One region of the Alcaligenes sp. RM2 genome, then DNA from elsewhere that is predicted to be linked to it. Evidence: riboswitches for the same ligand, from Rfam matches in the RefSeq annotation. Region 1 holds a riboswitch; the other holds the start of a gene.
What was found. A riboswitch is a leader RNA that binds a small molecule or an ion and turns the genes downstream of it on or off. The one in region 1 is predicted to bind S-adenosylmethionine.
Positions count from the first base shown of each region.

Region 2: linked by a shared signal. The riboswitch ahead of ACU6HM_RS03050 (hypothetical protein) and the one ahead of metX (homoserine O-succinyltransferase MetX) in region 1 are both predicted to bind S-adenosylmethionine.

Region 1 is NZ_JBRFIO010000002.1:124,222-129,201, forward strand. Features, by position in the region: gene gshA (glutamate--cysteine ligase) at 69-1,652, opposite strand; gene ACU6HM_RS07395 (hypothetical protein) at 1,847-2,377, shown strand; gene ACU6HM_RS07400 (response regulator transcription factor) at 2,307-2,582, opposite strand; SAM riboswitch at 2,786-2,864, shown strand; gene metX (homoserine O-succinyltransferase MetX) at 2,854-4,098, shown strand; gene metW (methionine biosynthesis protein MetW) at 4,095-4,724, shown strand; gene ACU6HM_RS07415 (muropeptide transporter) at 4,742-4,980, shown strand, end outside.
Region 2 is NZ_JBRFIO010000001.1:667,516-672,495, forward strand. Features, by position in the region: gene ACU6HM_RS03030 (NAD(P)/FAD-dependent oxidoreductase) at 1-239, shown strand, start outside; tRNA gene ACU6HM_RS03035 (tRNA-Leu) at 573-657, opposite strand; gene ACU6HM_RS03040 (PadR family transcriptional regulator) at 820-1,392, shown strand; gene ACU6HM_RS03045 (siderophore-interacting protein) at 1,395-2,195, shown strand; gene ACU6HM_RS03050 (hypothetical protein) at 2,192-2,536, opposite strand; SAM-I-IV-variant riboswitch at 2,655-2,748, opposite strand; tRNA gene ACU6HM_RS03055 (tRNA-Leu) at 2,902-2,986, shown strand; gene ACU6HM_RS03060 (LysR family transcriptional regulator) at 3,119-3,997, opposite strand; gene ACU6HM_RS03065 (M20 family metallopeptidase) at 4,151-4,980, shown strand, end outside.

The DNA of each region.
Region 1 (4,980 bases):
ATGAGCCTGCAGGTAACGGTCAAAAAAAAGCCGCCCTGGGGCGGCGGCTTGTTGTAATTGTGTGACGCTTAGCTGTTTTCCACTTCAGGCGGAATCAGATTGCGTTCGTAGCGATGGACGTAGTCCTCAAAGGACTCCTGATCCTGTGCTTCGATATCAATCTGGGCTTGCAGAGACTCTTTGGCCTGTTGCTCGAAAGCGGCTTGCTTGTCGGCAGGTAATGGATGGGCCAGCAAGGTCTGGTGATGCTCGCGGCTGCGTTGCAAGGCGTAGTCGTGAAAGCTCAAGCCGGTTTCGCGCAAACGGCTCAGCAGTTGAGCCGACGGTGTCAGCTCCGGGTTTTCCAGTTTGCGGATTTGGGCTTGCACAGCTTCTGTGTGACCTTGGGTATCCAGGGCCTGATCCAGCATTTGCGCGTAAGGCAGCAGCGATTCCAGAATTTCGTGGCCCCAGTCTTGCAGGCTGACGCTCTCTTTTTGCTGATTGGTCAGCATCAAGCCGGGGCGACGGCCTTCGCGCACGACGGTTGCAAAATTGTTCTTGCTGTCCTGACAGTAGCCGCCGTCCGGGAAGAAGGGGCTGTCTTGCACGGCACAGAACAGCAGGAACGTATCCAGGAAGCGGCAGGTTTGCTCGGAAATTCCAGTAGGCGATTCAGGGTCTATATCCAGACAGCGAACTTCGATGTATTCCACACCGCGCTGGGCCAGGGCTGTAGCCGGGCGCTCGCTGCGCTGGGTGGTGCGCTTGGGACGAATGCTGGAGTAGTACTCGTTTTCAATCTGCAGGATATGGGTGTTGAGTTGAATCCACTCGCCATCGCGGTGGGTACCCAGTTTTTCGTAATCCGGCCAAGGAGTTACGGCAGCGTGATACATGCGCATCACAAAGGTGTCCAGGTCGTTGTAGCAAAGCTGAAGCTCGGCCTGGGCTTCCTTGTTGTGATAGCCCAGATCGCTCATGCGCAAGCTGGTTGCCCAGGGCATGGTCAAGGTGTCCTCGTCGATCTTGTCCAGATTGTTGCGGCGACCTTGCAGGAAGTTCGCATCCAGCACGGGCGAGGCACCCAACAAGTACATCAGTAGCCAGGAATAGCGCGTGAAGTTGCGGATCAACGCCAAATACCCATTGGAGCGCTGATCTTGCAGATTGTCGCCACAGACATTCAACAAGGGCCAGATGCCATCAGGCAGGGAAAAGTTGTAATGCACGCCGGCAATACATTGCATGGGCTTGCCATAACGTTCGGCCAGGCCACGGCGGTATACATGCTTGAGCATGCCCGTGTTGGAGTTGCCGTACCAGGCAATGGCAATGTCTTTTTCGGCGGGCAGCAATGCGGGCATGGACTGGTTCCAGATAATCTCCTGGTCCAGCTTGCCGGCCACAAAGGTGTGGATGTCGGTCAGCTCCTGCAGCACGTCCTCGACCCGGGCTTGCGGCTCGGTAATCAGCTCCAGCAGGGCCTCGGCGTAGTCGGTCGTGATATGGCCGTTGGTCAGGGCCGACCCAATGGCTTGCGGGTGGGGGGTGTTTGCCAATTGGCCCAGCGCATCGACGCGCAGTCCTTCTTTTTCGATGCCGCGCAAGATTCCCGTCAAAATCTCGGGATTCTGTTGCAGGGCAAGGCGGCGTTCGTGGCTGGTGTTCATGGTGGTGTTTCCCACTTTCGAAATCGGGTGCAAGATACGGGACTGTTCAAGGGGGCCTGGCCCCGTCTATAAATAGTAGTCCGACCAGACTTGCTTTGTTAAGTTGCGCCAAAAGGCGTATCGGGCAGGGCGAGTATAAGACGGCTGTTTAGCCAGCCGATGAAAAGCATGAAACGGGATATGGGATTAGCACCATGATGATCAGGCGCATTACCGCGGTACTGGCGGCTTTCTTGATGTTGGCAGCCTGCAGCCCAGAGTTTAACTGGCGCAAGGTTCAGCTTGAACAAACGGGCCTGTCGGCCATGCTGCCCGGCAAGCCCACGACCAGTCACCGACTGTTGGATTTCGAGCAGCATCAACTGGATTTTTACCTGACCACCGCCACGGCGGGCGGGCAAAGCTACACCGTGGGCCATGTGATTTTGCCCAAGGAACTGCAGCAGGACCAGGCTGCTCGCCAACGCTTGTACGAGGCACTGCACGATTCCCTGCGCGAGAAATTCATACCCGATGGGCAAGTCAGCGAGAAAAACCAGATACAGTTGCCACCACCCGGACAGATTTTCTTCATGACGCGCGATGTGGGCGGTGTGGCCTTGCGCCTGGAAGCGATGATACGCATGGAGCCGGGCTGGCTGGTGCAGGGCTTTGTTATGACGGATTCCGGGAAGGCCCCGGACGCGGCTCAGGCAAAGGTTTTCTTTGACGGCTTAGCTCGCTAGCCGGGTCGCCGCTGATCAGGTGCTGCTGCAAGGCCAGGGTAATGGCAGCTTGGCGGCTATAGACTCCAAGCTTGGCGTAGGCGTTCTGGAAGTGGAAGTTGATCGTGCGTTCAGTAATGCCCAGGATGATGCTGATTTCCCAGCTGGTCTTGCCATGGGCAGCCCAGTTCAGGCAGGACTGCTCGCGTGAAGTTAAGTGCGTCACGGTAAAGCCATTCCTCATGCATTCGTGGTAGACGTCGGGCCAATGTACTCAAATTTAGCTTAGCTGGCAGACAAATGTGCATGAAAATAATGATGTAAATCAAAGCATTGTCTTTTCTATGACGTTACCGTTGCCCAGAGTTCTGAATCGATCCTGGCTGGTCGATTTGGACGCCGCGCCGCAGCGATGCTAGAATTTTGTCTTATACGTTTTGCGCCGATTTGCCTGATCCGCTTGCGGGCGCTCCATAAATCCAGCTAAAGAGGTCCTGATGGCCACTGATTCCGTCCCTAGCGCCGACACTGGCGCCCTTAGCCCATCCTGCGGTTTGATCCCCGAAGGTTCTGTGGGCCCTGTACATGCCGAACTGATCGCCTTTGACGAACCCCTGCATCTGCGCAGTGGGCAAGTGCTGCCCAGCTACGAGCTGGCAGTCGAAACCTACGGCACCCTGAACGAAGAACGCAACAATGCGGTGTTGGTGTGTCATGCACTCAATGCCTCGCATCACGTTGCCGGTTATTACGACGACGATCCTAAAAGCATTGGCTGGTGGGACAATATGGTCGGCCCCGGCAAAGCCGTTGATACGGATCGTTTTTTTGTCATCGGGGTCAACAATATCGGCTCCTGCTTTGGCTCTACCGGCCCGTCCAGCATCAATCCGGCCACTGGCAAACCCTGGGGCTCCGAGTTTCCCGTTTTGACGGTAGAAGACTGGGTGCGTGCCCAAGCCCGTCTGGCCGACTACTTTGGCATTCGCAAGTTTGCGGCCGTTATGGGTGGCTCCCTGGGTGGCATGCAGGCCCTGAGCTGGGCCATCAGCTGCCCGGAGCGCGTGGAAAACTGCGTGGTCATTGCCAGTACCCCGCGCCTGTCGGCCCAGAACATCGCTTTTAACGAAGTGGCCCGCAGCGCCATTTTGTCCGACCCGCAGTTTCACGGTGGTAATTATTACGAGCACGGTGTGGTGCCCAAGGCTGGCCTGGGTGTTGCTCGCATGGTGGGCCACATCACCTACCTGTCCGACACCGTCATGGCCGAGAAGTTTGGCCGCAACCAGCGTGCCCCAGCCCAGGGCGGCGAGTATCACTACAACTACGGCGTGGAATTCGAGGTCGAGTCCTATCTGCGTTATCAAGGCGAAAAGTTCTCGCGTTACTTTGACGCCAATACCTATCTGATCATCACCCGTGCGCTGGATTACTTTGATCCGTCGCGCCAGCACCAGGGGGACCTGGTCAAGGCGCTTGAAAAGGTGCAGGCCAAATTCCTGCTGGTGTCTTTCACCACGGATTGGCGTTTCTCGCCCGAGCGCTCGCGCGAAATCGTGCAGGCTTTGTTGCGCAACCAGCGCGAGGTCACTTATGCCGAAATTGATGCTCCGCACGGACACGATGCTTTCCTGCTTGAGGACCCTCGTTATCATGCCGTTGTGCAGGGATACTATGACCAGATTGCCGCTAATTTGGGCTTGCCTGCGCGCACCCGTACTACAGGGGTGTTGGCCGAATGACTAAGCCGCAAACTCAGGTGGATGCCGCCATGTTAAGACCGGACTTGCTGCGCATTGCGCAGTGGATTGAGCCAGGTTCGCGTGTGCTGGATCTGGGCTGTAACGATGGCACCTTGTTGGCGCATCTGCGTGACACGCGCCAGGTTGTCGGAACGGGGGTGGAGCTGAACGACCAGTTTGTGATTGCCTCGGTACGCCGTGGCGTCAATGTCATTCAGCAGGACTTGGAAAAAGGCCTGGCGCTGTTCAGCGACCAGCAGTTCGATACCGTTGTCCTGTCCAAGACACTGCAATCCATGCACCATACCGAGCACATCCTGCGCGAGATGGCGCGGGTGGCGCGGTATGGTATCGTCTCGTTTCCTAACTTCGGTTATTGGCCGCATGGCTGGAGCATTTTGCGCGGGCGCATGCCAGTCACGGGCGAAATGCCTTACCAGTGGTACAACACGCCCAACATCCATTTGTGCACCATGAAAGACTTTCAGGATCTGGCCCAGGCGGTGGGCGTACGTATTCTTGATCGTGCTGCCTTCAATGGTCGCGACACGGTGCGTTTTTTGCCGGGCTGGCGCAGTACCTTGGCCATGTATCGTTTCGAGTCTCCCCATTTTCTTGCTGCTTAGCGCTAATAAGGCCTGACGTGTCACGTGTCTATACCAGTCCCCGAGTCTTGCCTTTGCTGATTCTGGGGTTCGCCAGCGGCCTGCCTCTGGCCCTGGTTTCAGGCACCTTGCAGGCCTGGGCAACAGTTGAAAATGTTTCACTGACCGAGATTGGTTTTCTGACCCTGGTCGGCTCGGCCTACACGCTGAAGTTTCTCTGGGCTCCCCTGATTGATCGCTACGCGCCGCCGTTCATGGGGCGCAGGCGCGGCTGGAT
Region 2 (4,980 bases), on a different contig from region 1:
GCGCGGCCATGGACCCCCTGGCCGCCAATGGCCTGGCAACGGCCTTGTGGAGCGGATCACAATCGGCACAGGCTGCTGTAGCTCTGACAAAAGGCAATCCCGAGCCGGCGCGTGCTTACGAAAAGGACTATTTGTTAGGTTTGGTGCGCCACCTGAATTCGCAGCATGCTTTGTATGGCATGGAGCAACGCTACGCGGCGCAGCCTTTCTGGCAGCGTCGTCATCGCGCCTTGGAGTGATGGTAAAGAGGGCGGGACAACGAAATAGCTTGCTGTAAGACCGCCAGAATCAAAAAAGCCGAGACAGTGCTCATGCTGTTTCGGCTTTTTTTATGGCTGATTGTTCTTCGGTAAGTCAGGGAGGTGTTTTGAATACGTCTGCCTTCAGTCCAAAAGGAGTTTGATTTTTCGGAAGGTCGTACCGCTGGAAGAGAGCCCCGGTCATATCAACACTGATTGGATCTACGTATCTGACTTCCTCGTCTTCAAACAGGGGTTCAAGCTGCTTGCTTTCAGAGACGGAAAAAACAAAAAGCCGACCATCTTGCGATGATCGGCTTTTTGAGGAATTTGTGGTGCCCAGGAGAGGACTCGAACCTCCACACCCGAAGGCACATGGACCTGAACCATGCGCGTCTACCAATTCCGCCACCTGGGCTTTTGATCAAGGCTGCTGCCCGTCTCAAGCGTTCAATTATAGAGTGAGTTTCCTTGGGAAAGCAAGCATTTTTCACTCAATAAATTTAATTTCTATTTCTAGTTGATTGGCATTCTCATTATCATTATAGTGTGTCATGTGATATAGCATAAGAGTATGGACATGAAATTCAACACAATGGATGTCGAGCGGATGCTGCTGGATATGGGCCAAGGCCGAAAATACTCTGCTCGGGCCATGCAGCTCATGCTGATGGCCCTGCTCAAAGAGGGCAGTACTCACGGTTATCAGTTGATACGCCGTTTCGCGCAGCTTAGCCAGAACAGCTATGTACCCAGCGCTGGTGCGGTCTATCCCGCCCTGGCGTATTGCGCCACGCAAGGCTGGGTGCTGATTGAAGAAGAAGGCCGTCGCAAGATGTACAGCCTGACCAAGGAAGGGCACACGTATCTGGAAGAGCAAAAAGAAAAGTGCGATTACCTGATGCAGTCCCTGACCTATCGCGGGCGCAAGCTGGTGTGGATACGGCAGATGCTGGCCGAACACAATAGCGACGAGGATTTGAAGGCCGCGCAGGAACAAACAGGTTGGTTGCCGGAGTTTGTCCAGGTACGCCACAGCCTGAAGCAGGCCATGTTTGAACAATCGACAGCCAGTCTGGAACGACAGGCAGAGGTGGTGGCCATTTTGGAAAAAGCCATCGCTGACATACGGAACTTGCCCAAGGAGTCTTAAGAATGCAGTCTGAACAATTAACGCAGAAAGTTGCTCATACCTTGAAGTTGCGTTTGCTGACCGTAAAAAAGCGGCGCGAACTGGGGCCTGATATGGTGCGCATCACCCTGGAAGGCTCGGATCTGGAAGGTTTTTATACCCCTGGCTTTGATGACCACGTCAAACTGATTTTCCCGGACCCTGTCACTAAAGAATTGCGACTGCCTCAAATGGGCGAGCGTGGCATGGTCTTTGCCGCCGGTCAGGAAAAGCCACCTATCCGCGACTACACTCCTCGCGAGTTCCGCGAGCAGGAAAAGGAGATGGATATTGATTTTGTGGTCCACGGTGAAGGCCCTGCATGCCAATGGGCCATGCAAGCTAAAGAGGGCGACAAGCTCGGTGTGGCCGGCCCGCGTGGCTCCTTCCTGGTCAGCAAGGACCTGGATTGGCAAATCCTGATTGGCGACGAAACCGCTGTGCCTGCCATGGCGCGACGAGTGAAAGAACTGCCTTCCAATGTGAAGGTGCAGGTTTACGTATTGGCACGTAATCTGCTGACAGTCGGTGCGATGGAGGCACCGGACCATGTCACGGTGAACTGGATTCCTTCGCTGGCCGGTTTGAATGGCATTCTGGACGCATTGCGTGCCGCACCCGAGTTGAGCGGCACCGGCTATGTGTGGGTCGCAGCAGAATATTCCATCGCTCAAAGCTTGCGTGAGTACTGGGTGCAAGATCGCGGCCTGGATAAAGGCGCGATTCGGGCCAGCAGCTACTGGCGTCAAGGCGATCAGGGCGACGACGCCCCACGCTTGGACTAAGCGGCTTTTTGCTGAGGGTAGGGCTGGGCGCGCAAGCGTCCGCCCACGTTCAACACGGGTTGTAAATCTGTATCCAGCACCGTATTGGGATGAGCCAGACGGTGTTCGTCAATCAGGCGGGCAATGGCATCCATGTTCAGCAACAAGGTGCTGTCAATATCGTGCTGGAAGCGGGCCCAATAGCCACCGCGACAACTGGAACCCAGCCAGCGCGGCTCGTAATCTCCGACCTTGTCAGCATGTACTTCGCACACTACACCCAGCCGGGAACAACCGGGGTGCAGGACAATGCGGTAGTGGTGCTGCTCTAAAGTCAGGTGGTAGCAAAACGGTGCAGACATGAAACACTCCTGTTTAGCTCTTGGAAGGGGCTTCCGGGTGAGCAAGTTGGATTAAAGGACCCTTTGCCTGGAAACGACCAAGCATAAAAAAAACCCGCTGGCAGCGGGTTCGTTTCTTGATGATCCCATTGATTGCCAGATGGCCATATCTTGAATCCACCTTGTGCGGGTACACAGGTTGGCATGGGTTGTCCCAACTCTTGATATAGCAATAAGCATAAAAGCGATTCTTATGAAGTGCAAGGGCTGCGCTTATTTCTGTCAGACATGAAAAAAAGCAGAAATAGTTTGCATTCTTTCAAAACCATGTTATAGTTCTCTTCTGTCTTGCAGAGACGAGTTGAAAAACAAATCCAGCAGTCAGAGCCCAGGTGGCGGAATTGGTAGACGCGCATGGTTCAGGTCCATGTGCCTTCGGGTGTGGAGGTTCGAGTCCTCTCCTGGGCACCAAAATTCCTCAAAAAGCCGATCATCGCAAGATGGTCGGCTTTTTGTTTTGTGTGTTCACAAAAAGAGGCGTGAGCAACTAGCTGCAGAGCATTGTTACAGCCAACCTAAAGGAAAGCTCAGTCATCGAGTTATTCAAACTTCCTTCAGTTCCCGGATCAAGGCTTGCAGAAAAGTGTTGACGCTTTGAGGTAGTGCCCGCTTTGCCATACTTAAAACCTGTAGATCCCTGTCCAGGCGGGGGTCCAGTATGGGAACGATTTTCAGACCGTGGTCCATGCTGCTGCGATGGCTGATCGACGCCCCCAAGGCAATCGCGTTGGTACGACGGACGAACTCGTGCAGTACTCCCGAATAATTGCAGGTAAATACCTCGTTGAAGACCAGCTTCTCCATCTGGCAGACATGATTAAACAACTGCTTTTGAGTTAGCTCCTCTCCGGGCATCACAATGGGGTAGGGCTGCAGTTGGGTCAAGGATAAACTGCGTGCCGCATTCAGGGGGTGCTCAGGTTGCATGATGGCAAAAATAGGTGAAAGGCAGGAGTAGTTCACTTCAATGTCGGGTACCGGGGCCGTGCTGAAAATGACCCCGAGATCGACCTCTCCGCTTCTGACCATTTCCACACAGTCATCGGGCGAGCTGACCTTCAAGACGAACCGCGCCAAAGGGGTTCGGTTGGAAAACTCAGCCATGACCATGGGTAGAAAATAGCGGGACAGGCCCTCTGTGGCCGCCACTCGTATCAAGTGTGCCTGGGCATAGTCGTTCTGCCGCAGGCTTTGCAAGATTGCTTCTTCCTCCAATCGCACACGCAGGGCATGTTCGGCTAGGGCCTGACCTGCTGCCGTCAGTACCATTCCCCGCCGTCTGCGTTCGAACAGCGTAACGCCTATGGATTCCTCCAACAGGGTGATTTGCCGGCTGATTGCGCTGGAGGCAATGTGCAGTCGTGCACTGGCTGCTGCCAGTGATCCTGTTTCCATCACCGCCAGAAAGTACTTGTAGTCCATGATTTTGCTCAGCTAATCCCGTCTGTACCGATAGTTTAGGACTTAACTTAAGAATTCTAAAAATTAGTTCATTCTATTCTAAAGATAGAAATATACAGAAGGTAAAACGAATTCTATAGTCCTCTTTCCTATCAATAAGACAACGAGACAAAAATGGGAAAAAGTAAAGCCTTGTCCAGGGTGCGCGCCTATTTTGAGGAGGGCGGTTTCGAGCAGGACTTGCGCCGTCGTGTGGCGATTCAAAGTGACAGCCAGACTGCGGAGAAAGTGGATCAATTGCAGCTCTACCTGGATCAGGAGCTGGGCCCTTCCTTGGTGAAACTGGGGTTTGAGGTCCGTATCCTGGCCAATCCCAAAGGGGCAGGCCCCATCCTTCTGGCTCACCGACATGAATCCGATGAGCTACCCACGATTCTGACCTATGGGCATGGCGACGTGGTGCCCGGACATGACCATCAATGGCGTGAAGGCTTGGCGCCTTGGGAATTGAAGATCGAAGGGGAGCGTTGGTACGGCCGGGGGACGGCGGACAATAAAGGCCAACACAGCATCAATCTGGCCGCGCTGGAACAGGTCATTCAAGCTCGCGATGGGCGTTTGGGTTTCAACCTCAAAGCCATCTTTGAGACGGGTGAAGAGCGAGGCTCGATCGGTTTGCGCGAGTTTTGCGAACAACATGTACAGAGCTTGTCGGCTGATCTGTTTCTGGCCTCGGACGGCCCGCGCTTGAACGCCAATCAGCCGACCTTGTTCTTGGGCTCGCGTGGCACTGCGTTGTTCTCGCTGGAGGTGATTTCGCGTGAAGGGGGGCTGCACTCGGGCAATTGGGGCGGGGTGATGGAAAACCCCGCGGTGGTGCTGGCCAATGCTCTGGCCTGCCTGGTGGGGCCTCAAGGACAGCTGTTGTGTCGCGAACTGACGCCAGGCCCCATACCGGAGGACGTGCTGGCTGCCATTGCAGATTTGGAGATTGGTCAGCATAC